3 regions of the Kitasatospora sp. NPDC088160 genome follow, and region 3 is predicted to be linked to each of the others. Evidence: riboswitches for the same ligand, from Rfam matches in the RefSeq annotation. Region 3 holds a riboswitch; each other region holds the start of a gene.
What was found. Region 3 has a riboswitch for cobalamin ahead of ACIOGZ_RS24900 (prenyltransferase/squalene oxidase repeat-containing protein). Riboswitches for the same ligand answer to the same signal wherever they lie in the genome.

Region 1 (9,327 bases), on a different contig from region 3:
TCCCGCCGGGTCCTGCCCGGCAGCGGCGACCGGATCGTCAGATCCGGGCCACGCCCTCGGCCCGGGCGGCCTCGGCGACGGCCTTGGTGACCGCCGGGGCGACCCGCTCGTCGAACGGCGAGGGGATGACCTTCTGCGGCGTCAGCTCGTCGGCGACGACACCGGCCAGTGCCTTGGCGGCGGCCAGCTTCATGCCCTCGGTGATCCGGCTGGCCCGCACCTGGAGGGCGCCGGCGAAGATGCCGGGGAAGGCCAGCACGTTGTTGATCTGGTTCGGGAAGTCGCTGCGCCCGGTGGCGACGACCGCCGCGTACTTGTGCGCGACCTCGGGGTGGATCTCCGGGGTGGGGTTGGCCATCGCGAAGATGAACGCGCCCGCGGCCATGGTCGCGACGACCTCCTCCGGCACGGTGCCGCCGGAGACGCCGATGAACACGTCGGCGCCGGCCAGCGCGTCGGCCAGGGTGCCCCTGAGCCCGGTGCGGTTGGTCAGTTCGGCGATCTCGGCCTTGACGTCGGTGAGGTCGCCGCGGCCGTCGTACACCACGCCCTTGCGGTCGCAGACCGCGACGTCGCCGATGCCCGCCGCCACCAGCATCTTGGCGATGGCGATGCCGGCCGCGCCGGCGCCGGAGATGACGGCCCGCAGCGAGCCGATCTCACGGCCGGTCACCTTGGCCGCGTTCCACAGGGCGGCGGTGGTGACGATCGCGGTGCCGTGCTGGTCGTCGTGGAAGACCGGGATGTCCACGGCCTCCTGGAGCCGGCGCTCGATCTCGAAGCAGCGGGGGGCGGAGATGTCCTCCAGGTTGACGCCGCCGAAGGAGGGCGCCAGCCGCACCACGGTCTCGACGATCTCGTCGACCTCGGTGCAGGCGAGCGCGATCGGCACCGCGTCCACGCCGCCGAACTGCTTGAACAGGATGGCCTTGCCCTCCATCACGGGCAGGGAGGCCTCCGGGCCGATGTCGCCGAGGCCCAGCACGGCGGTGCCGTCGGTGACCACGGCGACGGTGTTGGACTTCCAGGTGTAGTCGTTGACCAGCTCCGGCTGCTCGGCGATGGCCGTGCAGACGCGGGCGACACCGGGCGTGTAGGCGAGGGACAGGTCGTCCGCGTCGCGCACCGGGACGGTCGCCCGGATCTCCATCTTGCCGCCGCGGTGGAGCGCGAAAACGGCGTCGACCGGATCGACGGTGTCCTGGGTGCTGCTGATGATCTCCGCTGCCACGATGACCTCTTCGTCATTGATCTGGCGAGGGTGCGCGACCGACGGACAGGACGACCCGTCCGGAAACCGGAAACCGGGTACGCCGAAGCGGACCCGGGGGCTGGGTCGGGGCGCTGCCGTCGGGCGGCGCCCTCGGATGAGGGTTTTATGGGTCTTGTTGGTCCGCGTAGTGCTTCCGGGCCGAGCGTAGGACGGACCAAGGCATCGCACCTATGCCTTTTCGTCCTCGTCACGTGCAGTTCATCGCCGAGCTGTCGCGTCACTGGGGCCCGGCGTCGGAAGCGCCGGGCTCCGGCGGCGGCAACGGTGATGGCGGCACGCGCACCCGCAGGAGTGAACGCAGACGCGCTGGGGAGTCGGCGTCCCGGATACGGAGCCACGTGATGACTTCCGTTCCCGGACACCCCGAGCCTGTCGGGACTCGTCGGTCTGGTTCGAGCGTTCGGGGGTCACCCGGTACCGAATTCTGACACACCCGCCGCCGGGCCCGGCAGGGCGGGATGGCCGGATCGCGTGTCCGCCATTTCGCGTACACCCGCGCGTCACCGTGGCGGCCGCACACCCCTGCGCCGTGGTCGACGGCGGCATCCGAGCCGGGGCGGCGGGCCTCCGGGCACCGGGCGGGGGGATCTGCATACTTATGCACGGAGTGACAGGAACACGGAATAAGTCCGAATAGCGGACAGCCCGGGCCCTCGTTATCCGATTTTGATCTGGATGAGGGCCATCCGACCGTCCACAGATGGCAGGATTCCCCCCATCTCGGATCGAGCCGGCCACTGGTCGAGGCGGTTCGCTCGACGTCCACCTCGGCGGAGGGTGGCGGAAGCAGTACCCCGTAGCAACCTGGGCGGCCCTGCCGCGCAGGCATCGCACCACCCGGCCCTGCACGTACGACGACGTACAGCGAAATACACCCGTACAGCGCCGCACGGCCCTGCCACCCCGGTGTGCCGCCCCCGCGGCGCGCTCCGCCCGCCCCTCTCCCTCAGGAGGAGATCCCCCTCATGACCGCCCGTACCCAGCGCACCCGGCTTCTCGCGGCCGGCGCGGTTGCCGCCTCCGTCACCCTCGTCCTGACCGGCTGCAGCAGCAGCAAGAGCGACGGTGGCAGCGGCGCGCCCAACGCCTCCGCGACCGTCAACGCGGTCAAGGCCGACGACAAGCTCGCCGCCCTCGTCCCTGCCGACGTCAAGTCCTCCGGCAAGCTCGTGGTCGGCGCGGACGCCTCGTACGCGCCGGACGAGTTCAAGGACGACAGCGGCAAGGTCATCGGCATGGACGTGGACCTGGCCAACGCCATCGCGGCCAAGCTCGGACTGAAGGCCGACGTCCAGGACTCCGGCTTCACCGCGATCATCCCCGGCATCCAGTCGAACAAGTTCCAGCTCGGCATGTCGTCCTTCACGGACAACAAGGAGCGCGAGCAGATCGTCGACATGGTGACCTACTTCAACTCCGGCAGCGCCATCGCGGTCAAGAAGGGCAACCCCGACAAGGTCGACCCCGCCGACCTGTGCGGCAAGAAGGTCGCCGTCCAGACCGGCACCACCCAGGCCGACGAGATCAAGGACACCCGCAACCCGGACTGCGCCAAGAACGGGAAGCCGGGCATCCAGAACGACGGCGACAAGTTCGACCTCCAGACGGACGTCACCAACGCCGTCGTCTCCGGCCGCGACCAGGCGATGATGGCCGACTCCCAGGTCGTCGACTACGCGATCAAGCAGGCCGGCGGCCAGCTGGAGAAGCTCGGCTCCACCTACGGCGTGGCCCCCTACGGCGTCGCCGTCACCAAGGGCTCCAAGCTCACCCCCGCGATCCAGGGCGCCGTCCAGTCGCTGATCGACGACGGCACCTACAAGCAGATCCTCACCAAGTGGGGCGTCGAGTCCGGCGCCCTCGACAAGTCGACCGTCAACGGCGCCGTGAACTGACCGTCCGCCTGCTCCATCTCTCCCCCGAGGCCACACCGTGAACTCTCTGGACAAGGGGAAGGCGGAGGAGGGACGGCCTGAGACCATCAAGGCCGTCCCGGTCCGCCACCCCGGACGCTGGGTGGGCGCCGTCGTCATCGCCCTGCTCGCGGCGATGCTGCTGAGCGCCCTCTTCACCAACCCCGCTTTCAAGTGGGACATCGTCGGGCAGTACCTGTTCCACGACAGCATCGTGCACGGCATGGTCGTCACGCTGGAACTGACCGTCCTCTCCATGCTGATGGGCGTGATCGGCGGCATCGTCCTCGCCGTGATGCGCCTGTCCCCGAACCCCCTGCTCTCCGGCACCGCCTGGATGTACATCTGGGTCTTCCGCGGCACCCCGGTGCTGGTGCAGCTGGTGTTCTGGAACTTCCTCGGCCTGATCTGGGCCAAGCTGTCGATCGGCGTCCCGTGGGGGCCGGAGTTCTGGTCCGCGGACACCAACGTCCTGATCCCGACCTTCGTCGCCGCCCTGCTGGGCCTCGGCCTCAACGAGGCCGCCTACATGGCGGAGATCGTCCGCGGCGGCATCCAGTCGGTGGACGAGGGCCAGACCGAGGCCGCCCACGCGCTCGGCATGAGCCGGTTCCAGACCATGCGCCGGATCGTCCTGCCCCAGGCCATGCGGGTGATCATCCCGCCGACCGGCAACGAGACCATCTCGATGCTCAAGACCACCTCGCTGGTCAGCGTGATCTCCCTGGAGGAGATCTTCCGGGCCGGTCAGGTCATCTACTCCCGGAACTACCAGAACATCCCGCTGCTGATCGTGGTCAGCCTCTGGTACCTGTTCTTCACCTCGCTGCTGACCATCGGCCAGTACTACATCGAGCGCTACTACGCCCGCGGCTCCAACCGGACCCTCCCGCCCACCCCGTTGCAGCGGCTGCGGGGCCTGTTCGCCGGGAAGCCCGCCCCGAAGACCGGCGCCGACGTCGTCCCGGGGCTCGAGGGAGGTGGTCACGTATGACCGACCTGAGCAAGACCCCGGCCGCCGCCACCGGACAGCCGATGGTGCGCGCCGAGGGCGTCCACAAGTCCTACGGCTCCGTGCACGTGCTCAAGGGCATCGACCTGGAGGTCAAGCAGGGCGAGGTGTTCTGCCTGATCGGCCCCTCCGGCTCCGGCAAGTCGACCTTCCTGCGGTGCATCAACCACCTGGAGAAGATCAACGGCGGACGCCTCTGGGTGGACGGCGAACTGGTCGGCTACCAGCAGAAGGGCGACAAGCTCTACGAGCTCAAGGACCGCGAGGTCGCCGTCAAGCGGCGCGACATCGGCATGGTCTTCCAGCGCTTCAACCTGTTCCCGCACATGACGGCCGTCGAGAACGTCATGGAGGCCCCGGTCCAGGTCAAGGGCGAGAGCAAGGCCGCCGCCCGGGAGCGGGCGATGGTCCTGCTGGAGCGGGTCGGCCTCGCCGACAAGGCGAAGAACTACCCCTCCCAGCTCTCCGGCGGCCAGCAGCAGCGCGTCGCGATCGCCCGCGCGCTGGCCATGAAGCCCAAGCTGATGCTGTTCGACGAGCCCACCTCGGCGCTCGACCCCGAACTGGTCGGCGACGTCCTCGACGTCATGCGCGGCCTCGCCGAGGAGGGCATGACCATGGTGGTCGTCACCCACGAGATGGGCTTCGCCCGCGAGGTCGGCGACGCGCTGGTGTTCATGGACGGCGGCGTGGTGGTCGAGTCCGGCAACCCCCGCGAGGTGCTCACCGACCCCCGGCACGAGCGCACCCGCGCCTTCCTCTCCAAGGTGCTGTAGAACCGTACCGACCGGCGCCCGGCAGGCTGCTCCTGCCGGGCGCCGACGTTTTCCCCACCCAGGTAATAGGCTGGACGCAATCAGCCCGTTACCGACCTTCTGGAAGGACCTCCGTGGAGCTCGCCTCGTACGCCGATCTCGCCGTTCGGCTGGTGAACACCGAGGAGCCCGGGCGCGGCACCGACACGCTGACGTCCGTGGACGCGGTGCGCGGCCTGTTCTCCGACTCCTCACGGGCCGCCGCACAGGCCGACGAGTCCGACCTGCCCCGGCTGCGGGCGGTGCGGACCAGGCTGCGCGGGGTCTTCGAGGCCGCCGCCGAGGGCGACGAGATCCGGGGCGTCGACCTGCTGAACAGCCTGCTGATGGAGTACCCGGTCAGCCCGCTGGTCTCCGGGCACGACTACCTGGACGACGCCGGCCGGCCGCGCTGGCACCTGCACCTGGCCGACAACTCGCCCACCGCCACCGCGCACTTCAGCGCGGTCGCCTGCATGGGCCTGGCCGTCCACCTGACCGAGCTGGGCGCCGACCGGCTCGGCATCTGCCAGGCCGCGCCCTGCCGCAACGCCTACCTGGACACCTCGACCAACCGCTCCCGCCGCTACTGCTCGGACCGCTGCGCGACCCGCGCCAACGTCGCCGCGTACCGGGCCCGCAAGCGCCAGGAGGCCGAGGCCGCGGCACTCGGCGCCGCCGGCTAGGTCCTGTCCGGGCCGGGCCCAGGGGGTCAGAGCTCGTCCGCCCAGACGCCCAGGCGGCGGGCCAGACCCGGCACCCGGGCCAGCCGGGTGCCCAGCAGCAGCCGCTCCAGCCGCCGCCCCGGCGCCAGCCAGGCCGGGCGCGGGCGCAGCCGCAGCAGCACCCGGCCGAGCACCAGCTCGTCCGGGACCGGGCCGTAGCTGCGGCTGTCGCTGTCCACCGGCCGGTTGTCGGACAGCAGCCACCAGCCCCTCGGACGCCGCTCGGCGGCCCGCTTCACCACCAGCAGGTCCTGCTGGAAGGGGTGCCGGAAGAGCACCACCGCGCCGGGCCGGATCGGCGCGCCGTAGCGCACCAGCAACTGGTCGCCCTCGCGCAGGGTCGGGACCATCGACGGGCCCGCCACGTCGACCAGCCCGAACGGCACCGCGCCGCCGCCCCGGCCCCGGGGTTCCGTGCCCATCGGTTCCGCGTCCGCCGGTTCCGTGCTCCGCGCCACGACTCCTCCTCCCGGACCGCCCGGTCCCAGTCTGCCGTACGGACCGTCACCCCGTTCGATCCGTTCGATGTCCGGATTACCCCGGTTCCGGGTCCGCCTTTTGCCCTAGGCCCACCGCCCGATCGCGAAACCCCGGGTGCGGAAGGGTAATCTCGGGCGCGGGAAGACGATCTAAGGAAGGACTCCCATGTTCTCTCGTCTGTTTGCACCGCGCGCCACCGCCCACGCCCACTGTGACCTGCCCTGCGGCGTGTACGACCCGGCGCAGGCCCGGATCGAGGCCGAGTCGGTCAAGGGCACCCAGGAGAAGTACCAGGCCAACGAGGACCCGGCTTTCCGCACCCGCGCCCTGATCATCAAGGAGCAGCGTGCCGAGGCCGTCAAGCACCACATCTCGGTGCTGTGGAGCGACTACTTCAAGGCCCCGCACTTCGAGAAGTACCCGCAGCTGCACCAGCTGATCAACGACACCCTGAAGGCCGCCTCGGCCGCCAAGGCGTCCACCGACCCCGCCACCGGCCAGGCCCTGCTGGACCTGATCGCCGAGGTCGACAAGATCTTCTGGGAGACCAAGCAGGCCTGAGCCTGACGCGTCGCCACCCGACCGCCCCCGTCCGCGAGCCCGGACGGGGGCGGTCGTGCGTTCACGCCCCATCCGAGCCCGGTAAGGGTTGCCTAGCCTGAGTGGCTGTTATGCTGCCAGGGCGTCCGAGGGGGAAGTCCGGTGTGAATCCGGCGCTGACCCGCAACGGTGAGCACGGCCCCGGGGCCGCGCCAGCCCGATCGCCCCCGGCCGCTGAACTCCCGACAACTCGCCGTGGACTGCGAGGGGATGGCGCCCGGGCCCGCGCCCGACCGGTGCCGCCCCCGCGCACCCGCGGCCCGAGGCAAGGCGCACCGTGAGCAGCACCGCAGCCGCGGGCAGTGGCGCAACGAGCCCGCCCGCCCGCCGAATACCCGCCCTCCCGCTCGCCGTCGGCCTGGCCGCCGCCCTGCTGCTCTCGCTGCTCTGCGGCGTGGCGCTGGGCGCCTCCGGGATCGGCCTGCCCCGCGCCCTGCGGCTGCTGGCCGCCGGGCTGACGGGCGGACGGCTGGAGGCGGACGAGGCCGCCGCCTACGCGATCGTCTGGGAGATCCGGCTGCCGCGCGCCGTGCTGGCCTCGGTGGTCGGCGCCGGGCTGGCCGCCACCGGGGTCGCCGTCCAGGCCCTGGTGCGCAACGCGCTGGCCGACCCGTTCGTGCTCGGCATCTCCTCCGGCGCGGCCGTCGGCGCCAACGCCGTGCTGCTGCTCGGCGCCTTCGCCTCGCTCGGGGTGTGGGCGATCTCGGCCTCCGCGTTCGGCTCCGCGCTGGTCGCCATGGTTCTGGTCTACCTCGCGGCGCGCACGGCCTACGGGCTCACCCCGCTGCGGCTGGTGCTCACCGGCACCGCGCTCTCCTACGGCTTCTCCGCCGTCACCGCGCTGATGGTCTTCGCGGCCGCCCGAGGCGAGGCCGCCCGGGACGCCATGATGTGGCTGCTCGGCAGCCTCGGCGGCGCCACCTGGGGCTCGGTGCCGATCGCCGCCGCCACCGTGCTGGCCGGCCTGGCGTACCTGGCCTGCGCCGCCGGCCGGCTGGACGCGCTCGCCATGGGCGACGAGACGGCCGCCTCGCTGGGCGTGGACCCGGACCGGCTGCGCCGCGAGCTGTTCGTGGTGACCGCCGCCGTCACCGGCACGGTGGTGGCCGTCAGCGGGGCGATCGGCTTCGTCGGGCTGATGGTGCCGCACCTGGCCCGGATGCTGGTCGGCGCCGGGCACCGCCGGGTGCTGCTGGTCGCGCCGCTCGCCGGGGCGCTGCTGCTGGTCTGGGTGGACATCGTCTCGCGCACCCTGCTGGCGCCCGCCGAACTGCCGGTCGGGGTGGTCACCGCGGTGCTCGGGGTGCCCTGTTTCCTGCTGCTGATGCGCCGTCGCGGCTATTCCTTCGGAGGCCGCTGATGGATCTCGCCCTGGACTCCGTCTCGGTCGAGCTGGCCGGCGCCCGGCTGGTCCACGACGTCGCCCTGGACGCCGCCGCCGGGCAGGTGGTCGGACTGGTCGGGCCCAACGGCAGCGGCAAGTCGACGCTGCTGCGCTGCGTCTACCGGGCGCTGCGGCCGGCCGCCGGGGCCGTCCGGCTGGACGGCGCGGACCTGCACGCGCTGACCGCGCGCGAGGCCGCCCGGCGGGTGGCCGCACTCCCCCAGGAGCACTCCGCCGAGTTCGACTTCACGGTGGCCGAGGTGGTCGCCATGGGCCGGTTGCCGCACCGGCGCGGGCTGGGCGGCCCGGGTGCGGACGACCACGCGCGCTGCACGGAGGCGCTGCGCAAGGTCGGCGCCGAACAGTTGGCCGGGCGGGGCTTCCTGAGCCTGTCCGGCGGCGAGAAGCAGCGGGTGCTGATCGCCCGCGCGCTGGTCCAGGAGCCCCGGCTGCTGGTGCTGGACGAGCCCACCAACCACCTGGACATCGGCCACCAGTTGGACGTGCTGGCGCTGGTCCGGGAGGCCGGCCCGACGGTGCTCACCGCGCTGCACGACCTCAACCTGGCGGCCGGCCACTGCGACCTGCTGTACGTGCTGCGGGCCGGCCGGATCGTCGCCTCGGGGCCGCCCGCCGAGGTGCTCCGACCCGCCCTGCTGGCCGAGGTGTTCGGCGTCCGGGCCACCCCCGTCCGGCACCCGGTGACCGGCGCCGTCCAACTGCTCTTCGACCGGATCTGACCCACCCCCCGAAGGAACCCCCGTGCGCACCAAGGCCGTTGCCATCACCGCCCTGCTCACCCTCGGGCTCACCGCCTGCGGCGCCGAGATCGCCCCGAGCGGCGACGCCACCGCCGCCTCCGCCCACTACCCGGTGACCGTGGAGAACTGCGGCACCAAGCTCACCTTCCCGCAGAAGCCCGCCCGGACGGTGACCAACGACGTCGGCATCACCGAGCTGATGCTCGCCCTCGGCCTGGCCGACCGGATGGCCGGCTACGTGATGCCCGACGACAAGGGCCGGGTCGACCAGGTCGCCTGGAAGGACGGCTACCAGCAGACCGCGTGGCTCTCCAAGAAGGAGATCACCAAGGAGATCGTGCTGGGCGCCAAGGCCGACCTGGTCTTCGCCGGCTGGCACTACGGC
Region 2 (9,327 bases), on a different contig from region 3:
GGCCAGCTCCCCCCGCCCGGAGGCCCCGTCGAACAGGCCCATGACCCCCTCGACCACCGCGACGTCCGCCCCCGCCGCGCCGTGCAGGAAGAGCGGGGCGATCCGCTCCGGGCCGCACAGGAAGGCGTCCAGGTTGCGGCCCGGGCGCCCGGCGGCGAGCGCGTGGTAGCCCGGGTCGATGTAGTCGGGGCCGACCTTGTGCGGGGACACCGCCAGCCCGCGCGCGGTGAGCGCCGCGATCAGACCGGTGGCGACGGTGGTCTTGCCGGCGCCCGAGGAGGGCGCGGCGATGACGAGGCGGGGGATGGCGGCCAACGGCCTGCCGGCAGTGCTCAACGGTCTACCACTCGATACCGCGCTGGCCCTTGCGGCCGGCGTCCATGGGGTGCTTGACCTTGGTCATCTCGGTGACCAGGTCGGCGAATTCGGTCAGCGGCTCGGGTGCGTACCGGCCGGTGACGACGACGTGCTGGCTGCCCGGGCGGTCCTTGAGCACCGACACGACCTCCTCCGGGTCGACCCAGCCCCAGTGCATCGGGTAGGTGAACTCGTCCAGCACGTAGAAGCGGTAGGTCTCGGCCGCCAGGTCGCGCTTGACCTGCTCCCAGCCCTCCTTGGCGGCCGCCTCGCTGTCCATCTCCATCTCGCTGGAGCGCTGGATCCACGACCAGCCGGAGCCCATCTTGTGCCAGTCGACCGTCCCGCCCTCGCCGGAGGCGCCGAGCATGCGCAGCGCGTTCTCCTCGCCGACCTTCCACTTGGCGGACTTCACGAACTGGAACACCCCGACGGGCCAGCCCTGGTTCCAGGCCCGCAGCGCCATGCCGAACGCGGCCGTGGACTTGCCCTTGCCGGGGCCGGTGTGCACGGCGGTGATCGGCTGCGTGCGGCGCTGACGGGTCGTCAGGCCATCGTCGGGGACGCTCTCGGGGACACCCTTGGGCATGTCGGCTCAGGCCGCCTTTCGCATGGTGGTGGCACGGTTCTCGCGCCGGCTGTCCTGCCGGTTCTCGCGGACGAGCGAGGCGACGCCCTCGGGGCGCAGCTCGTCCAGGCTGACGGCGGTGCCGCCGAGCAGCCCGGCCAGGGTGCGGGCGAGGCCGAGTCGGACGGGGCCGGACTCGCAGTCCAGCACCACGCTGGCGGTGCCCTGCGCGGCGAACAGCCCGGCCGCGCGCTGCGACCGGGCGAGCGCGTCCCGCCCGCCGGTGGCCCGGCCGTCGGTCACCACGACCAGCAGCGGGCGGCGGCTCGGGTCGCGCAGCCGCTCCACCCGCAGCACCTCGTGCGCGCGCAGCAGGCCGGCGGCCAGCGGGGTGCGACCGCCGGTGGGCAGCGACTCCAGCCGGGCCGCGCCGACCTCCACGGACGACGTCGGCGGCAGCGCCAGTTCGGCGTCCGCGCCCCGGAAGGTGATCATGCCGATCTTGTCGCGCCGCTGGTAGGCGTCCATCAGCAGGGACAGCACGGCGCCCTTGACGGCGGTCATCCGCTGCCGGGCGGCCATCGAGCCGGAGGCGTCGACGACGAACAGCACCAGGTTGGACTCCCGTCCCTGGCGGACCTGTTCGCGGAAGTCGTCCTTGCGCAGCACCAGCGCCCGGCCGGCCCGCCCGCGTGCCGCCTGGTGCGGTGCGGCGGCCTGCAGGGTGGCGGTCAGGTGCAGCCGGCTGAGCGCACCCTGGGGGCGCCGGGCGCGCACGGTGTGCCCGCCGGTGGTCTCGGCGGGGGAGCGGCGGCCCTGGGCGCCGTGGCCGGTGCCCTGCACGGTGAACAGCTTGGTCCGGTACGGGTCGCCGGCCGCGACCGGCGCCGACTCCCGTGCAGGGGCGGGGTGTTGGGCCGGCACGGGCTGCTGGAGCGGCTCGTCCGGCTCGGCGGCCGATGCCTCCGGACCAGAGGCGGGCTCGGGGGCCCCGCCGCCGTCCGGGCCGCCGCCGGGGCCGCCGTCCGGGCCCGGACCGTCGTCCTCGGGGCCGTCGCCCTCGCCGTCGCCCTCAGCCTCTCCTGAGCCCCCGGGCTCCTCGGGCTCCGACGACTCCTCGGGCTCCGATGGCTCCGACGACTCCGAGGGCTCCTGCGGCTGCGCGTGCTCCTCCAGCGTCCGGTCGAGCTGTTCCTCGTCCAGCCCCGGCGCGTCGAAGGGGTTGCGGCGGCGCCGGTGCGGCAGCGCCAGCTGGGCGGCCTTGCGGACGTCCTCCTCCAGCACCTCGGTCCGCCCGCCCCAGGCGGCGAGCGCGACGGCGGTGCGGGCCATCACGATGTCGGCGCGCAGCCCGTCCACCTCGAACGCGGCGCACACGGCGGTGATCTGACGCAGTGCCACATCCGTCAGCTCCACCTTGGGCAGCAACTCCCGCGCGGCGGTGATGCGTTCGGCGAGCGCCTGCTCGTCCGCGGCGAACCGCGCGGCGAAGCCGGCCGGGTCGGCGTCGTAGCCGAGCCGGCGGCGGACCACCTCGGCGCGCTCGGCCGGGTCCCGGGTGGCGGCGATCTCGACGGTCAGGCCGAACCGGTCGAGCAGCTGCGGCCGGAGCTCGCCCTCCTCCGGGTTCATCGTGCCGACCAGCAGGAAGCGGGCGGCGTGCCGCACCGACACGCCCTCGCGCTCGACGTACGAGCGGCCCATCGCGGCGGCGTCCAGCAGCAGGTCCACGACGTGGTCCTGGAGCAGGTTCACCTCGTCGATGTAGAGCACGCCGCGGTGCGCCTTGGCGAGCAGCCCCGGCTCGTACGCCTTGACGCCCTCGGCGAGCGCCCGTTCCAGGTCGAGCGAGCCGACGATCCGGTCCTCGGCCACGCCGACCGGCAACTCGACCAGCTGGGCTGGGCGTTCGGACGCCGAAGGGCGGTCGTGCGGCCCGTCCGGGCACTGCGGGTCCGGAGCGGCCGGGTCGCAGGCGAACCGGCAGCCGTCGACGGCCGCGAGGGTCGGCAACAGGCCGGCCAGCGCGCGCACCATGGTCGACTTCGCGGTGCCCTTCTCGCCGCGCACCAGCACGCCGCCCACGGCCGGCGAGACCGCGTTGAGCAGCAGTCCGAGCCGCAGGTCGGGCATGCCGACGATCGCGGTGAACGGATAGCGGACGTCACTCATGCATACTCCCCAGGTGCCCCGGGCGCCAGGAACGGCAGCGATCCGGCCGCCGGCACCCCGCCCTCGATCAGCTTCCACAGCGCGTCGGTGTCCGCGTGTTCCTCGATCAGGTCGCCCAGCCGGTCCAGCCGGGCCTCGCGCGCCTCGGCGAACGAGGTGTCCGGCGCCGGCACGAACGCCCGGCCCGCCAACGCGGCGACCTCGCGCAGGAGTTCACGGCGGAAGCCGTCGTTCTCCAGCGCGCCGTGCCAGGTGGTGCCCCACACCGGGCCGACCCGGCAGCCGTCCAGGCCGTGCCCGTCGTCATCGGAGAAGAACGGCTCGCCCCCCTCCACGGCCACCACTCCGTGGTGGATCTCGTACCCCTCGACCCGCTGCCCGTACGCCGTGCCGGCCGGCCGCGCCAGCACCTTCTCGGCGCCGAACCGCACGTGTGTCGGCAGCAGGCCCAGGCCCTCGACCGAGCCGGCCCCGGACTCCACCTCGTCCTCGATCCCGCGCGCCAGCATCTGGTAGCCGCCGCACACCCCGAGGACCGGCAGCCCGGCCGCCGCCCGCGCCTTCAGCGCCGGCTCCAGGCCGCGTTCGCGCAGCCAGGCCAGGTCGGCCACGGTGGCCCGGGTGCCGGGCAGCACCACCAGGTCGGCGTCGGCCAGTTCCTCCGGCCGGGTCACCCAGCGCACCAGCACACCGGGCTCCTGCGCCAGCGCGTCCAGGTCGGTGAAGTTCGACAGCCGGGGGAAGCGCACCACGGCCACCCGCAGCACGTCCGCCCCGAGCGGGCCGCGGCCGTCCACCCGGTCCACCACCGTGGACAGGTCCAGCGAGTCCTCGGCGTCCAGCCACAGGCCCGGCAGCATCGGCAGGGTGCCCAGCACCGGACGGCCGGTCAGCCCGTGCAGCATCTCCAGGCCGGGCGCCAGCAGTCGCGCGTCGCCGCGGAACTTGTTGACGAACCAGCCCGCCACGTGCCGCTGGTCCTCCGCCGACAGCAGTGCCAGCGTCCCGTACATCGCCGCGAAGACGCCGCCGCGGTCGATGTCCCCGACCACCACCACCGGCAGCCCGGCGGCCGTCGCCAGGCCCATGTTGGCGATGTCCCGGTCCCGCAGGTTGATCTCGGCGGGCGAACCGGCGCCCTCGCAGACCACCACCTCGTAGCGGCGGCGCAGATCCGCCAGGCACTCCAGCGACCGTTCCAGCAGGACGGGCTTGCGTTCGCGGTAGTCCAGCGCGCCCACCTCGGCGACCGGCCGGCCCAGCAGCACCACCTGGCTGCGGCCGTCCGCCCCCGGCTTCAGCAGCACCGGGTTCATCGCCGCCTCCGGCTCCACCCTGGCCGCCTGCGCCTGCATCGCCTGCGCCCGGCCGATCTCGGCGCCGTCGGCGGTGACGAAGGAGTTCAGCGACATGTTCTGCGCCTTGAACGGCGCGACCCGCACCCCCTGCCGGGCCAGCCAGCGGCAGATGCCCGCGGTCACCACACTCTTGCCCGCGTCCGAGGTCGTCCCCGCGACCAGCAGTGCGTTGCTCATGCCCTTCCCCTCCACCGTGTCGTCAGCAAGCGCAGCGCGACGTGCCCCGCGACCGTCGTACCCAGGGCCAGCGCGCCCACCCGCCGGGAGAGCACGCAGGCCCGCTCGATGTCGTCCGCCGTCACCGGCCGCAACTCCGCGCCCAGCACCGGCCGGTGCTCCACCCGCTCCCCGTACTGGAGGGTCCCGCCCAGCCGGACGCCCACCGCGCCCGCGAAGGCCGCCTCCGCCTGGCCCGCGTTCGGGCTCGGGTGCGCCGAACCGTCCCGCCGCCAGACCCGCCAGGCCGTTTTCGGCTGCGGCGCGGCGGCCACCGTGAGCAGAGCCGTCAGCCGGGCGCCCGGCCAGCCCGCCACGTCGTCCAGCCGGGCCGAGGCCCAGCCGAACCGGGCGTACCGCGGCGAGCGGTGGCCGACCATCGCGTCCAGCGTGTTCACCGCGCGGAACGCCAGCAGCCCCGGGGTGCCCGCCAGCGTGCCCCAGACCAGCGCGTTCACCACGGCGTCCGCCGTGTTCTCGGCCACCGACTCGACCACCGCGCGGGCGATCTGAGGCCCGTCCAGCGCGCTCGGGTCCCGCCCGCACAGGTGCGGCAGCCGCTCCCGCGCGGCCGCCAGGTCGCCCGTGGCCAGCGACCGGCCGATGGTGCGCGCTTCCCGGGTCAGCGAGGTGCCGCCCAGCACCGTCCAGGTCGCGGCGGCCGCCAGCGCGGCCCGGCCCAGCGGACGCCGGCCCACCGTACGGTCCAGGGCCACCGCGCCGGCCGCGACCGCGCCGACGCACAGCGCCGTGTACCCGGCGCCGGCCACCCGGTCGTCCTGCCACACCCGCCGCTCCAGCCGGGTCGCCGCACCGCCGAAGACGGCCACCGGGTGGCCGCGCCGGGGGTCGGCGAAGCGGGCGTCCGCGGCGAAGCCCGCGGCGGCGCCGAGCGCGAACGCGGCGGCGCGGGTCAGCGGGCGCACGGCGGGTTCGGCGGAAGGCCGCGTGGGGTCCGGCGGGGCGGGGCAGCCTGCATCGCGTGCGTGTCCTCACTCAGGGTCCGCGCCCTGGATCGACGTACCGGGGGCGAGAGTCTCCTGGCTTCCGGGTCGGACACACCCCCGGGCCTTCCAGCGGCTTCTGACGGTCCGCCGTGGCAATGTTCCGAGCGTGCTCCCCGGTGACAGTGGCGGGACCGCGCCGGACTCGCACCGGCTTCCTCTGCATGCCTCCGTTTGGCCCCAGGATCCCATCACGCGGCCGAACCGGGAGTCAACCGAGGTCACGGAGGGGTTGGTCACACCTCGGAGCCCCGTCGCCACCTCCGATCCGCCCGCCCCGCCCTGCCTGACGCCCGCCCAGCCCGAGGCCCCGCCGTGCCCCGGACGGCCCAGCCCGGTGGCCGCCCGCGCGGCCCCCCGGTGAACTGGTGCCCGGACACCGCCCGGACACCGTCCGGTCCAAGACCAGCAGAGCGGGGAGCGATATGCGTTGGGGAACCGCGGCCGTCGTGGCGGCCGCCGTCGTCGGCGCCGGGGCCGCCGGGGCCGCCGTCCTGGTGATCGGCCGCCGGGCCTCCGAACGGCTGGTCCACCCGGCGAGCGCCGCCCGGGAGTCCGGCCCCGTCCTGGTGCGGAGCCTCGCCGCGGGCCGGATCACCTTCAACCGCCGCCCCGAGAGCCTGCGCCCCGGCCGCTGGGCCGTGGAATGGGACGACCACGGCCACGCCGTCGTCGAGGAGGTCCTGCACAGCGACGAGAACGGCGTCACCCGCCGCCTCGTCCGCGCGGACCGGGGCACCCTCACCCCCGGCACCGAGGTCCGCTTCACCCCCCGCGTCCACCTCGGCGACCCCACCGAGGCGCTCGGCCTCCCCTTCACCGACACCGCCGCCGACGGCGAACTCGGCGCCCTCCCCGCCTGGCGCCTCGACGGCAAACGCGGCACCTGGGTGATCCTCGTCCACGGCCCCGGCGCCGACCGGCAGCAGACCCTCCCGGTCCTCCCCGTCCTCGACCGCCTCGCCCTGCCCGCCCTCGCCGTCACCTACCGCGGCGACCAGGGCGCCCCGGCCTCGCCGGACGGGCTCGGCCACTTCGGCGAGACCGAGTGGCGCGACGTCGAGTCGGCGGTACGGCTCGCCCTCGACAGCGGCGCCGGCCGGGTCATCCTGTACGGCTGGTCCCTCGGCGCCACCATGGCCCTCCAGACGGCCTCCCGCTCCGCCTGGGCCCATGCCATCAGCGGCCTCGTCCTGGACTCGCCGGTCCTCGACCTGCCCGCCACCGCCCGCCGCGGCGCCGCCCGGGCCGGCTACACCGGCGCCGCCGCCGAGCTCGGCGCCCTCGCCGCCGAGGGCCGCACCGGCGTCGACCTCGCCGACTTCGGCCGCATCGCCGAGGGCGCCGACCTGCGCGTCCCCACCCTCCTCCTGCACAGCCCCGACGACCAGGTCGCCCCCTTCCGCGCCGCCGAGCGCCTCGCCGCCGCCCGCCCCGGTGTGGTCAGCCTCCGCCCTTTCCCGGGCGCCGACCACGCCACCCTCTGGAACTCCGCCCCCACCCACTACACCGAACTCCTCCGCCGCTGGCTCACCCCCCTTCTCTGAACCCAGCCCCCCCCGCGTGAGAAGTCACACCCGCGGGGCCTCCGTACGGAACCCGGACCTCACCTGTCGGCCACGGAGTGTGACCGGTCGGGCGGGTAGCGCGACCGTCGCCGCAAGGGTTGAGCCGTGATGGCATGACCCCGCCACCTGTTTCCGGCCAGGCGGTTTGCCTCTGTTGCCCGATTGTTGCCCGATCTTGGGGAGGTGCCGTCGACGGCCGCCCGTCCGTACAGCCAACCGGATGTGACAGAAGGCCGGTACAAGGGGAAGACTGCTCGACGTGACGTCTCGGAATCCGCGCGACCGTGATGCCCCGCTCCCTCCGACGATCGGTACTGGTGCGACGGTGACCCGTCTCCCCGGTACGGCCCACCGGCCCGCCGCCGGCAAGCCGGGCGGGGCCGGGGTACCCCGCCGACGAGGGCCCGCTGCGGCGCCCGGTCGGGGGAGGGTTCCCGTACCGGAGGGCTTCCCCGCGCCGGCCGAGCTGGCGCCGCTGGCCCGCCGGATGCTGGTGGACGCCGTCCGGATCGCCCGCTGGGCGGGGGACCTGGAAGAGGTCGACAAGCGGGGCGAGCTGCTGCCCGATGACGCCCGTGCGGCGGGTCGGGCGCTGGCCATGACGGTCGGCGCCGCCGCCAAGGCGTGGGGGCAGGCGCTGCTGGTCGGCCTGGTGGAGGCCAGGGACGGCGGTGCGGTCCCGGGTTGGCGCCTGCACGCCTGGGAGCACGACGACGAGGCGGTCGTCCGCGGCTGGTCGGCACTGTTCGACGCCTGGACGCTGCTCGCCCCGGTGCCGCCCGCCGCCCTGCGGGGCGTGTTCGCGGTGCTGGCCGGCCAGGCGGTGGACCAGGCGCCGCAGCTGCTGTCGTTCCTGCACCTGGTGGCCGGTCCGGTGTCGGACGGCGAACTGCTGGAGCTGCTGCGCCGGGGGCTGGACGAGCGCCGGGTGGGCGGCACGGACGGTTCGGGCCTGTCGCCCGTGCCGCACGCCGCCTCGGCGGTCTCGGCGGTCCGCGGCACGTGCCGGGAGCCGCAGATCGACACCCCGCCGTCGCCGGCGGACGTGGCCGCGGTCCTGGACTGGATGCTGGACGGCCTGGCGGCCGTCGGGGCCGTGGTCCGCAGGGACGAGGCCGCCGAGCTGTCGCCGCTGGGCCACTGGGCGGTGCGGGCGAAGCTGGAGGAGATCTGCACGGTCGCGCAGACCGCGGCCGGGCACATCGAGCAGAGCGCCTTCGAGCTGCTGAACGCCTGCGCGGACTACTCGCCGGGCCCGGCGCGGGCCGAGTTCCGCGCCTGGGTGGCGGCCCGTCCGGCCGATCGGGCGGTGGCGGAGCTGCTGGACGCGGCGCAGGGGGACGACGCGCTGGTGCGCGGCCTGGCCTTCGAGGCGCTGCGGGTGGCCGGCGGCCCGGCCGAGCAGGCGGTGCGGGCATCGGTGGACGAGCCGGTGCTGCGCCCGTACGCGCTGTTGTGGCTGGCGGAACGCTCGGACGAGGGCGTTTCGCCGGCGGACGTGCTGGGGGCGGAGGACGCGGCCTGGCTGTGGGTGGACACGGCTGCGGCGGTGCTGGACCACGGCGAGACGGAGCTGCTGGTGGGCCACGTCGAGGGCGCCGCGGCTGGCGATCCGGTGCGGTTGTTCGCCCGGGCCCGGCAGTCGGGGCACCCGCGGGCGGCCTCGGTGCTGACGGCGGTCTCGGGCGTGCACCCGGATCCGGGCGTGGCACGGGCGGCCCGCCGCTCGGCGTTCAGCGTGCACACCGGCGGCGCGTAGCAGCGCCCGTCGAAGAACGAGCGCGACGAGGAGAAGAGCGAGCACGACGAAGAGGGGCCCGGATCCGACTGGATCCGGGCCCCTCTCGCGTACGGGAACGACTCAGCCGAGGCGGGACTCCGCCCGCCTGGCGCGGACGTCGCCGACCTTCTGTCCGACCTTGCGCCGGATGACCAGCAGCGGGGCCATCGCGGCGAGCGTGATCTGGGCGAAGGCACCGACGTGCATCAGGGCGTCGCCGCCGGGCAGGCCGGTCGCCCAGGCCGCGAGGCAGCCGATCGAGACGACGATCCAGCACAGCGTGGCGGTGGCCAGCAGCCCCTGG
Region 3 (9,327 bases):
GCCGGGTCGCGGAGAGGGTGGCCTGGGGCGCCGGCGTCGGGTGGTGCGGGCTCGGCCCGCCGGTGGGCCCGGTGGAGGCCGCTCCGTGCACCGGAGAGCTGACGGCAGGTCAGTTCGCCGCTTTCGTGGCTTGGCTCGTACCCGGCGTCCAGGACGGCCAGGGTCTCCGGATCAGTTGCCGTAGCGGAGCGAGACGGTGTCGCCGAGGTGGACGGTGGTGGCCCGGGTGGCGCCGGTGGCGGTGGTGCCGTCCAGGCTGACCTGCCAGGTGGAGGAGCCGCTGTTGGCCGTGCCGTTGATCGCGGTGACGGTGTCGCCGCCGGTGGACGGGGCGACCGAGGTGACGCAGCCGCTCGGGGCGGCGCCGGCGGCCGCGTCGAGGACGTCGCCGAGGGTCGCGGTGGTGCCGGTCGGGGTGAGGGTGGCGGCGCAGACCTTGAGCGCGCCGGTGCCGTCGTCGATGACCAGCGCGAGCTTGGCGGCGGTGCCGGGGACGAAGGCGGTGGCGGCGGCCCAGGCGGGCTCGCCGGTGGTGGTCGGGGTCGGCGGGGTGGCGGTGAAGCCGGCGCCGGCGACGGCGCGCAGGCCGTCGACGGAGGCGTAGGGGGAGGGGGTGGTGTCGGTGGGCAGGTACTTGAAGCCGCCGCCGGGCTTGAACTGCTGGGCGATCAGGAAGTCGACGGGGCTCTTGCCGGTGCCGCTGGTGAAGTCGGTGCCCTGGGGGTTGATGCCGCAGGCGTTGAGGCCGGAGACGGCCCAGCCGTTGGAGTCGGTGTTGACGCCGAACATGGCGTTGAAGGCGCCGGAGGCGGTGAGCTTGCCCTTGAGGAAGTTCTTGGCGGCGACGATCGCCGGGTCGGTGGCGGCGACGCCCCCGGTGCAGAGCGAGGCCATGGCGGCGCCGGTCATGTCGATGTCGCTGCCCTGGGCGAGGGCGTTCGGGTCGCCCGCGGCCTTGCTGAAGTTCCAGCCGCCATCGTTGTGCTGGTTGGCGCGCACCGCGGTGACGGAGGTGTCGAGCAGCGGCTGCGGGACGCGAGGGCTGCCGGCCTGGGTTTTGGCGCCCGCGAGGGCGAGGAGGCCGAAGACGGTGCCGTTGAAGTTGGCGGACGGGCCGTAGTAGCCGGGTTCGGCGGTCTGCCAGTAGGCGGCGAGGTCGGCGACGAGGTTGCGGCCCGGGCCGACCCGGGCGGGGTCGATGCCGGCGGCGTAGGCGTTGAGGATGCCGCGCTCGTAGTCCGTGACGACCGGCGAGGCGCTCGGCCAGCCGGGGGCGGCGAGCTGGCCGCGGTAGACCAGGCGGGCGTTCTTGGTGGGGTCGCCGCCGGGGGTGACGTCCGCGGCGGCCGTGCCGGCGGCCGCGAGTGCGCTGAACGCCCACTCGTTGGAGAGCCCGCCGCCGGTGACGTAGCTGCCGTCGGCGGCCTGGAGCGACTTCAGGTAGGTGACGCCGGTGCTCTTCGAGGTGGCTATCTGGGTCGGGCTGGCCGTCGCGTGGGCGGGGACGGCGGAGAGCAGGAGCGCGCCGGCCGTCAGGGCGACGGTGACGGCGGAGGCGGCGCGGGCAGGGGTGGTCCGCGAGGGGGCGAGGAGGGACACGGGACAGGCTCCTTGGGGTGGCGGGCGCCGACCCTGCCCCGGAGTTCCGGCGTCCGTTCGAGGGCGCGCGACGGCCGGAGCGGTCGCCGCCCGGATCGCGTGGGCCGGCTTTCGCCATGGTGCGTGGCCGGGCGGGCATCCGGGCTCGGGGCAGCACGATCGCCACCCCACACCGCTGCGCGTCAGCCCCGGATTCGCACCGGGTTCCCCCGCTCGGCCACCGCGGACGCTACCGCACGGCGCACCGGCCGACGAGGTGATGTGATCGACGTGACGGACCGTTGACTCCCGTTCGGCCGTCGTGGTCTGATGAACCGATTTTTTGCCCTCGGCATTCAGGGGAAGCCGGTCCAACTCCGGCGCTGACCCGCAACCGTGGACCCACCTGTGGTGGGTGAGCCGGAATGCCTGGACCGGGGGCCCTGTTCACAGAGCACTTGCGTCGTCGCGGACTACGACGCGGTCCGGACGGTCCCTGCCCAGGGGACCGTCGGCTGCGCCGTTGCGTCCCACGTCGACCGACCAGGGAGTCGTCGTGAGGGTCAGCAGCAGTCGCACACGTCACAGGAACCGGGACCTCGCCTCCTTGGTGGTCGCCGGTGCTGTCGCGGTCGCCGCCTGCGGAAGCGTCCTGTTCGGGCGCCCCGGCACCGCGGCCGCCGACCCGATCGAGCGGTGCACGGCGACGACGGGCGCGATCGTCGCCGTCGACTTCACGCACTGGGGCGGCGGTGTCGTCCGGGGCTGCGACGCCCACCCCACGACCGGGATGAACCTGCTGCACGCCGCCGGCTTCACCACCGCCGGAACCGAGCACGACGGACCCGCCTTCATCTGCCGACTCGGAACCGGGACCTTCAACAGCGGCACCCAGTACCCGACGCCGGCCGAGGAACCCTGCGTCAACACCCCGCAGGCCACCGCGTACTGGTCGTACTGGATCGCCGAACCCGGCCAACAGGCCTGGTCCTACAGCCGGTTCGGCGCCGGGACGCAGAAGCCCAAGCCCGGCGAGGTCGAGGCCTGGGTGTACGGCGGCACCGACATCGGCGGCACCAGCGGGGCACCGGGCTTCACGCCGGACTCCGTCCGGGCGAAGAGCGGTGGTTCGCCGGCTTCGCCGTCCGCCTCGCCGTCGCCCTCGGCGACCCTGACCCCGACTCCGACCTCGACCCCGACTCCGACCGGGCCGTCCGCCGCCGGTGACCCGGCGGCCGCCGCGGCCTGGCTGGCCCGCCAACTCGTCGGCGGCGACCACATGGAGAACTGGGCCGTCGAGGGGCCGGACTACCCCCGGACCGCCCTCACCGCCATCGCCCTCGCCGCCGCCGGCACGCAGGACCCGGCGCTGCGCAGGACGGTCGCCTTCCTCTCCGCTCACACCGACGCCTTCCTCCACCCCGACGGACCGGCCGGCCGGCCCGATGCGAGGGCCGCCGCACTGCTGGCCCTCGTCGCCGAGAGCACCGGTGGCGATCCCCGGGCCTTCGGCGGCCGGGACCTGATCGCCGCGCTCACCGGCCATGTCTGCACGGCGGCGGGGGAGAACGGCAAGTGCACCGCCGCCGGGGACTTCCTCGGCGCGGCCTCGCCCTGGGTTCAGTCCCTCGGCGTCATCGCCCTCCAGCGCGCCGGCGTCACGCCACCCGCCCCGGCGCTCGCCCGCTTCACGGCGCTCCAGTGCGCCGACGGCGGGGTGGCCGGATCGATGATCGTCGCTGGCGACCACTGCGAGTCCGACCCGCTCACCACCGGCCTCGCGGTCCTCGCCCTGCGTACGGCGCCCGGGTACGAGACGGCCGCGAGGAAGGCTTCGGACCAGCTCGCGGCCGGACAGCAGGCCGACGGATCCCTCCTCCCGTACCTCGGCGCCCCCGGCGACACCATCAGCACCGCGAGCGCGGCCCAGGCGTTCAAGGCCACCGGACAGGACACCCGCCGGGCCGCCGCCACGGCCTGGCTCGCCGCCCGGCAGGGCACGGACGGCGGCTTCGGCCCCGACGCGTCGACCACCGACCCGGACCCGGCGGCCACCGAGCAGGCGATCCTGGCCCTGACCGGCACCGACCTCACCAGCGTCCGACACAACCCGGACGCCACCACCCCGCCGACGACACCCGCCAGCACGCCGCCGACCTCGCCCGCGACCACGCCGCCTGCCGGGAGAGCCCCCGACGCCGCCAAGGGCAGCGCCTACCTCACCGACCCGTCCCGCCTGATCAACGGCCGCTACTACGAGGGCTTCCCGGCCTTCGCCGACTTCGGCCTCACCATCGACGGCGCCTACGCCCTCGCGGCCACCGGCACCGACGACGCCGCGCTGCGCAGGATCGTCGACTTCCTGGACCAGCCGGGCAAGGACGCCGGCGAGCGCACCGTCAACGACTGGACCGGCATCGGCACCGAGTACGCAGGCGGCGGCTCGATCGGAAAGGAGGCGCTGCTCGCCGAGGTGGTCGGCCGCAACCCGCGCGCCTTCGGCGGCCACGACCTGATCGCCGCCCTGGCCGCCCTCGTGTGTATCAAGGCCGACCAGAACACCGGCTGCGCGGCGCCCGGCAACTACACCTACGCGACCTCGGTGTTCTCCCAGGCGCTCGGCATCATGGCCCAGCTCCGGGCCGGGGACTCGACGAACGCGGCTCCCGCGATCGCCTACCTGAAGGGCCTCCAGCACCAGGACGGCTCGTGGCCGAGCCTGATCCCCGCCACCGGTGACTCCGACGTGGACAGCACGGCGATGGCCGTCATGGCCCTCGCCCTCGTGCCGGGCGACGAAGCCGCGCGGGCCGTCGACCAGGGCCTCGGCTGGCTCGCCGCGCGGCAGCTGCCCGACGGCGGCTTCCCGGGAGCGGCCGGCGACTCGACCAACTCGGCCGCGCTCGCCATCCAGGGCATGACACTGCGCCAGTCCACGTACGGCGCCCAGATCGCCAAGGCGCGCGACTTCCTGTCGGGCCAGCAGAACGGCGACGGCGGGTTCAACGTGGCCTCCGCCGGGCAGCCGGGATCGGACGTCCGCGCGTCCACGCAGGTGCTCGGCGGTGCCACCGGGATCTCGTTCGGCACGCTGTTCCGGGACCTCGGGGGAACGTCGACGCCGACGCCCACTCCGACTTCCACCGGGACGGCGACCCCGACGGCGACCCCGACGGGTTCGCCGACCAGCACCCCGACCGGCACGCCCACGGGCACACCGACCGGCACACCTACGAACATTCCCACGAACACGCCGGGCCCGATGGGCTTGCCCGCCACGGCTGGGCCCTCGGACACCGCCGCTCCCTCGACCGGCGACGGTTCGGCCACCTGGTCGGCCGGCGGCATCGACGCCCCGGCCGATGGCAGGGGCGCGCCCGCCGGTGGCGTGGCGGCGCAGACCGGCTCCGGCAGCCTGGCCGGGACCGGAACCCAGGCCCTGACGCTGACGGCGGGTGCGGGCGTGCTGACCGCGCTCGGCGCGGCGGCCGTCCTCGTCGCCCGGCGCCGCACCGCGGCCGCCCCGGGGCGTCACCGGTGAGCCGGGGACTCGGCGGTCGGCTCGGCCGGCTGTCCGGGGCGGCGGCCCTGACCTTCGCCCTCGCGTTCGGTGGCGTCGCCGTGGGCACCGCCCCGGCGTCCGCGGCGCCGCTGCCGATCGACCAGTGCACCACCGCCTCCGGCGTGGTGCTCGCCGTGGACTTCAGCAAGTGGGGCGGCCCGCTGCTGCGTTCCTGCGGGACCACCCCGACCACCGGCTTCACCCTGCTCAACCAGGGCGGCTGGAAGACCACCGGGACCGGCCACGACGGTCCGGCGTTCATCTGCCGGATCGGCTACAGCGGCTTCCAGGGCGGTAAGCAGTTCCCGGCCCCGGACCAGGAGAAGTGCGTCCTGACGCCCCCGGCCACGGCCTACTGGTCGTACTGGCACGCCGATCCGGGCCAGAACGAGTGGTCCTACAGCCAGCTCGGCGCGATGAGCTACCAGCCGAAGCCCGGCAGCGTCGACCTCTGGATCTTCGGTGGCACCAACGTCGAGGGCACCGAGGGGCGGCCGGGCTTCTCGCCGGACAGCGTTCGCGCCCACAACTCCAGCCCCGGCGGGCAGCCCGCCGACCCCGGTCAGGGCACCACGGGCGGCTCCGGCGATTCCAGCGTCTCCGGCGGCGGGTCGACGGGTGCCACGGGTACGACCGGCGGCAGCGGCAGCGGCACCGGTTCGAGCGACGGAACCGGCGGAACCGGCGGAACCGGCGGCACCGGCGGTACCGGAAACGCAAGCGGAACCGGCAGCACCGGCACCGCCGGTGGCACCGGATCGGGCCGGGCCCCGGCCCCCGCCAAGCCCCCGGCGGGCGGAGCCCGTCCGCCCGCGCCCGCCACTACCCCGGGGCCCGGCGCCGCCGCCACCCCCGAGGACGGCATCACTCCGCCCGGAGCGCCCGAGCCGACGCCCGTGCCCGCCACACCGGTGCCGGTCGAGCCGTCCACCGCGCCGCCGACGGACACCCCGAGCGATCAGCCGACCCCGCAGACGGTCGAGGCCGCGGCCGCGCCGACGTCGACCTCCGCCGTGCCCGGCGGCGTGGTGGACGCCAATCCGGTGGCCGACGCCCCGCACGACTCCGGGTCGATGGCCCCCGCCGTCATCGCGACCGCCCTCGTGGGGGCGCTGGGCGCGGCCACCGTGGTCGTCGCGCGACGGCGCCGCCGCCGGGCCGAGTGATCCGGTGACCATGCCCGACAAACCCGACGCCGGCCCCCCGAAGCCCACCCCGAAGCCGAAGCCCACCCCCGGACGGGACGCCGGGAGCCGGCGCAGCCCCCGGAACCTGCACCCGCTGGCCTGGTGGACCTGGGCGCTCGCCCTGGCGACGGCGGCCAGCCGCACCACCAACCCGCTGCTGCTCCTGCTCGTCCTCGCCGTGCTCGGCTACGTGGTCACCGCCCGCCGGACCGAGGCCCCGTGGGCGCGCGGGTTCACCTACTACCTGTGGCTGGCTCTGACCGTGGTGGCGATCCGGGTGGTGTTCCGGTGCGTCTTCGCCACCGGCATCACCCCGCACGACCACCTGCTCTTCTCGCTCCCGCACCTGCCCACCCCCGCCTGGTACGCGGGCATCCAGATCGGCGGGCCGGTCTCCCTGGAGGCGACCCTCTCCGCCGCCTTCGACGGGCTGCGCCTGGCCTGCCTGATCTGCTGCATCGGCGCCGCCAACACCCTCGCCAACCCCAAGCGCGCCCTGCGCGTCCTGCCCGGCGCCCTGTACGAGCTGGGCGTCGCCGTGACGGTGTCGCTCAGCGTCGCCCCGCAGCTGGTGCAGAGCGTCCAACGCGTCGCCCGGGCACGGCGGTTGCGCGCCGGGCAGCGGAAGGGAATCCGCGCGCTGCGCGGCATCGTCGTCCCGGTGCTGGAGGACGCGCTGGAGCGTTCGCTGCACCTGGCCGCCGCGATGGACTCGCGCGGCTACGGCCGCTCCGGCACCGCGACCCGCCGCTCCCGCCGCATCACCGGCGCCCTGATGCTGCTCGGCATGTGCGGCCTGTGCGCCGGGGTGTACGGGCTCCTGGACGGAACCGCCCCCGCTGCCCTGGGACTTCCCGCCTTCCTCGCGGGCGCCCTGCTCTGCGTGGCGGGGCTGGTCCTCGGCGGCCGGCGCGTACGGCGCACCACCTACCGGCCGGACCGCTGGCGGGCCGCCGAGTGGGGCGTCGCGGGCTGCGGGGTGACCGCCGCCGTCCTGCTGTTCGCCACCGTCGGCTACGCCGCCACCGATCTCAACCCCTCGCTCTACCCGCTCAGTTGGCCGAGCCTGCCGCTCGTCCCGGTGCTCGCCCTGCTGCTGGCCGGCGCCGCCGGGGTCATCGCGCCTCCGCCCGGGCGTACCCCGGAGCCCGGGCGTACCCCGGAGCCCGCCGCCGGGACCCGCCGCACCGGCGCCGACCGCACGACCCCCGAGGTGAGCACGTGATCCGATTCGACCAGGTCGGCGTGGTGTACGACGGCGAGACCGCCCCCGTCCTGCGCGACGTCGACCTGCACATCCCGGAGGGCGAGCTCTGCCTGGTGGTCGGCCGCACCGGCGTTGGCAAGTCGACCCTGCTCGGCGCCGTCAACGGCCTCGTGCCGCACTTCACCGGCGGCACCCTGCGCGGCCGGGTGACCGTGGACGGCCGGGACACCGCGCACCACCCCCCTCGCGAACTGGCCGACGTGGTCGGCGTGGTGGGGCAGGACCCGCTGGCCGGCTTCACCACCGACACGGTGGAGGAGGAACTGGCCTACGTCATGGAGCAGTTGGCCGTCCCGCCGGCGGTGATGCGCAAGCGCGTCGAGGAGACCCTCGACCTGCTCGGCCTCGCCGACCTGCGCCACCGCGCCCTGCACGAGCTCTCCGGCGGCCAGCAGCAGCGTGTCGCCATCGGCTCGGTGCTCACCGCGCACCCGCGCGTCCTGGTCCTGGACGAACCGACCTCGGCGCTCGACCCGACCGCCGCCGAGGAGGTGCTCGCGGCCATCACCCGTCTGGTCCACGACCTCGGCGTCACCGTCCTGCTCGCCGAACACCGCCTGGAGCGGGTCGTCCAGTACGCCGACCGCGTCGCCTACCTGCCCGGCGACGGCACGGTCGTGCACGGGCCGCCCGCCGAGGTCTTCCGGCGCACCGCGATCGCGCCGCCGGTCGTCGACCTCGGGCGGCTGGCCGGGTGGCGGCCGCTGCCGCTCTCCGTCCGGGACGCCCGGCGCGCCGCCGCCCCGCTGCGGGAGCGGCTGAACGACGTGCCCGTTCCTCCGCCGCGCCGGGCAGCGGTGGCGGGGGAACGGGTGCTGGACGCCCGAGGGGTGGTCGTCCGGTACGGGCAGGTGACCGCCGTCCGGGAGATCGGGCTGGGTCTGCGGGCCGGCGAGGTCACGGCGCTGATGGGGCGCAACGGCTCGGGCAAGTCCTCGCTCCTGTGGGCCCTCCAGGGCTCAGGCCCGCGACAGGGTGGCAGCGTGCAGGTCCTCGGAGCCGACAGCGGGCCGGCCATGGACCCCAAGCGGCTCTCCGCGGCCAGGGCCCGACAGCTCGTCGGGCTCGTCCCGCAGACCCCGACCGACCTGCTGTACCTGGAGACGGTCGCCCAGGAACTCGCCCAGAGCGACCTGGAGGCCCACCGCGCAGCCGGCCCGACCGTCGCCGGCCCGACCACAGCCGGCCCGACCGCGAGGCAGATCCTCGACCGGCTCGCCCCCGGGATCCCCGACGGCACCCACCCCCGGGACCTCTCCGAGGGCCAGAAGCTGGCCCTGGTCCTGGCGATCCAACTGGCCGCCGCGCCACGGGTGGTGCTGCTGGACGAACCCACCCGAGGGCTCGACTACCACGGGAAGGAAGCGCTCACCGGCATCGTGGACGCCCTCGCCGCCGAAGGCCGCACGGTCGTCGTCTCCACCCACGACGTCGAGTTCGTCGCCGCCGCCGCCGACCGGGTGGTGGTGATGGCCGAGGGCGAGATCGTCGCCGACGGCCCCACCGCCGAGGTCATCGTCGCCTCGCCCACCTTCGCCCCCCAGACCGCCAAGATCCTCGCCCCGCTGCCCTACCTGACCACCCGACAGGTCGCCGCCGCCCTCGCGCCCGCGCAGGCCGCCCGGTGAGTGCCGTCCGGATCCCCGGCCGGGCCCGCGTCGTCGCGGCCCTGGCCGCCTTCATCGGCCTGGTCGCCTTCACCTGGCCGTTCGTCGTCGCCCCCGGAAAGTTCG

Region 1: it holds a riboswitch for cobalamin, as region 3 does, so the genes downstream of both, ACIOGZ_RS31550 (FecCD family ABC transporter permease) here and ACIOGZ_RS24900 (prenyltransferase/squalene oxidase repeat-containing protein) in region 3, are expected to answer to the same signal.
Region 2: it holds a riboswitch for cobalamin, as region 3 does, so the genes downstream of both, ACIOGZ_RS18635 (cobalamin biosynthesis protein) here and ACIOGZ_RS24900 (prenyltransferase/squalene oxidase repeat-containing protein) in region 3, are expected to answer to the same signal.

What each region holds. Positions count from the first base shown of each region.
Region 1 covers NZ_JBIUSS010000023.1:106,681-116,007, forward strand. Annotated here, with positions in the region: gene ACIOGZ_RS31515 (NADP-dependent malic enzyme) at 38-1,231, opposite strand; gene ACIOGZ_RS31520 (ABC transporter substrate-binding protein) at 2,239-3,168, shown strand; gene ACIOGZ_RS31525 (amino acid ABC transporter permease) at 3,206-4,180, shown strand; gene ACIOGZ_RS31530 (amino acid ABC transporter ATP-binding protein) at 4,177-4,974, shown strand; gene ACIOGZ_RS31535 (CGNR zinc finger domain-containing protein) at 5,088-5,678, shown strand; gene sodX (nickel-type superoxide dismutase maturation protease) at 5,705-6,139, opposite strand; gene sodN (superoxide dismutase, Ni) at 6,363-6,758, shown strand; cobalamin riboswitch at 6,847-6,985, shown strand; gene ACIOGZ_RS31550 (FecCD family ABC transporter permease) at 7,075-8,157, shown strand; gene ACIOGZ_RS31555 (ABC transporter ATP-binding protein) at 8,157-8,921, shown strand; gene ACIOGZ_RS31560 (ABC transporter substrate-binding protein) at 8,944-9,327, shown strand, end outside.
Region 2 covers NZ_JBIUSS010000011.1:71,390-80,716, reverse strand. Annotated here, with positions in the region: gene ACIOGZ_RS18655 (cobyrinate a,c-diamide synthase) at 1-336, opposite strand, end outside; gene cobO (cob(I)yrinic acid a,c-diamide adenosyltransferase) at 341-946, opposite strand; gene ACIOGZ_RS18645 (putative cobaltochelatase) at 953-3,097, opposite strand; gene ACIOGZ_RS18640 (cobyric acid synthase) at 3,094-4,632, opposite strand; gene ACIOGZ_RS18635 (cobalamin biosynthesis protein) at 4,629-5,597, opposite strand; cobalamin riboswitch at 5,705-5,837, opposite strand; gene ACIOGZ_RS18630 (alpha/beta hydrolase family protein) at 6,101-7,222, shown strand; gene ACIOGZ_RS18625 (hypothetical protein) at 7,569-9,002, shown strand; gene ACIOGZ_RS18620 (CDP-alcohol phosphatidyltransferase family protein) at 9,105-9,327, opposite strand, start outside.
Region 3 covers NZ_JBIUSS010000016.1:126,629-135,955, forward strand. Annotated here, with positions in the region: gene ACIOGZ_RS24895 (hypothetical protein) at 172-1,599, opposite strand; cobalamin riboswitch at 1,733-1,809, opposite strand; cobalamin riboswitch at 1,887-2,030, shown strand; gene ACIOGZ_RS24900 (prenyltransferase/squalene oxidase repeat-containing protein) at 2,135-5,119, shown strand; gene ACIOGZ_RS24905 (hypothetical protein) at 5,116-6,306, shown strand; gene ACIOGZ_RS24910 (CbiQ family ECF transporter T component) at 6,317-7,552, shown strand; gene ACIOGZ_RS24915 (ATP-binding cassette domain-containing protein) at 7,549-9,222, shown strand; gene ACIOGZ_RS24920 (ECF transporter S component) at 9,219-9,327, shown strand, end outside.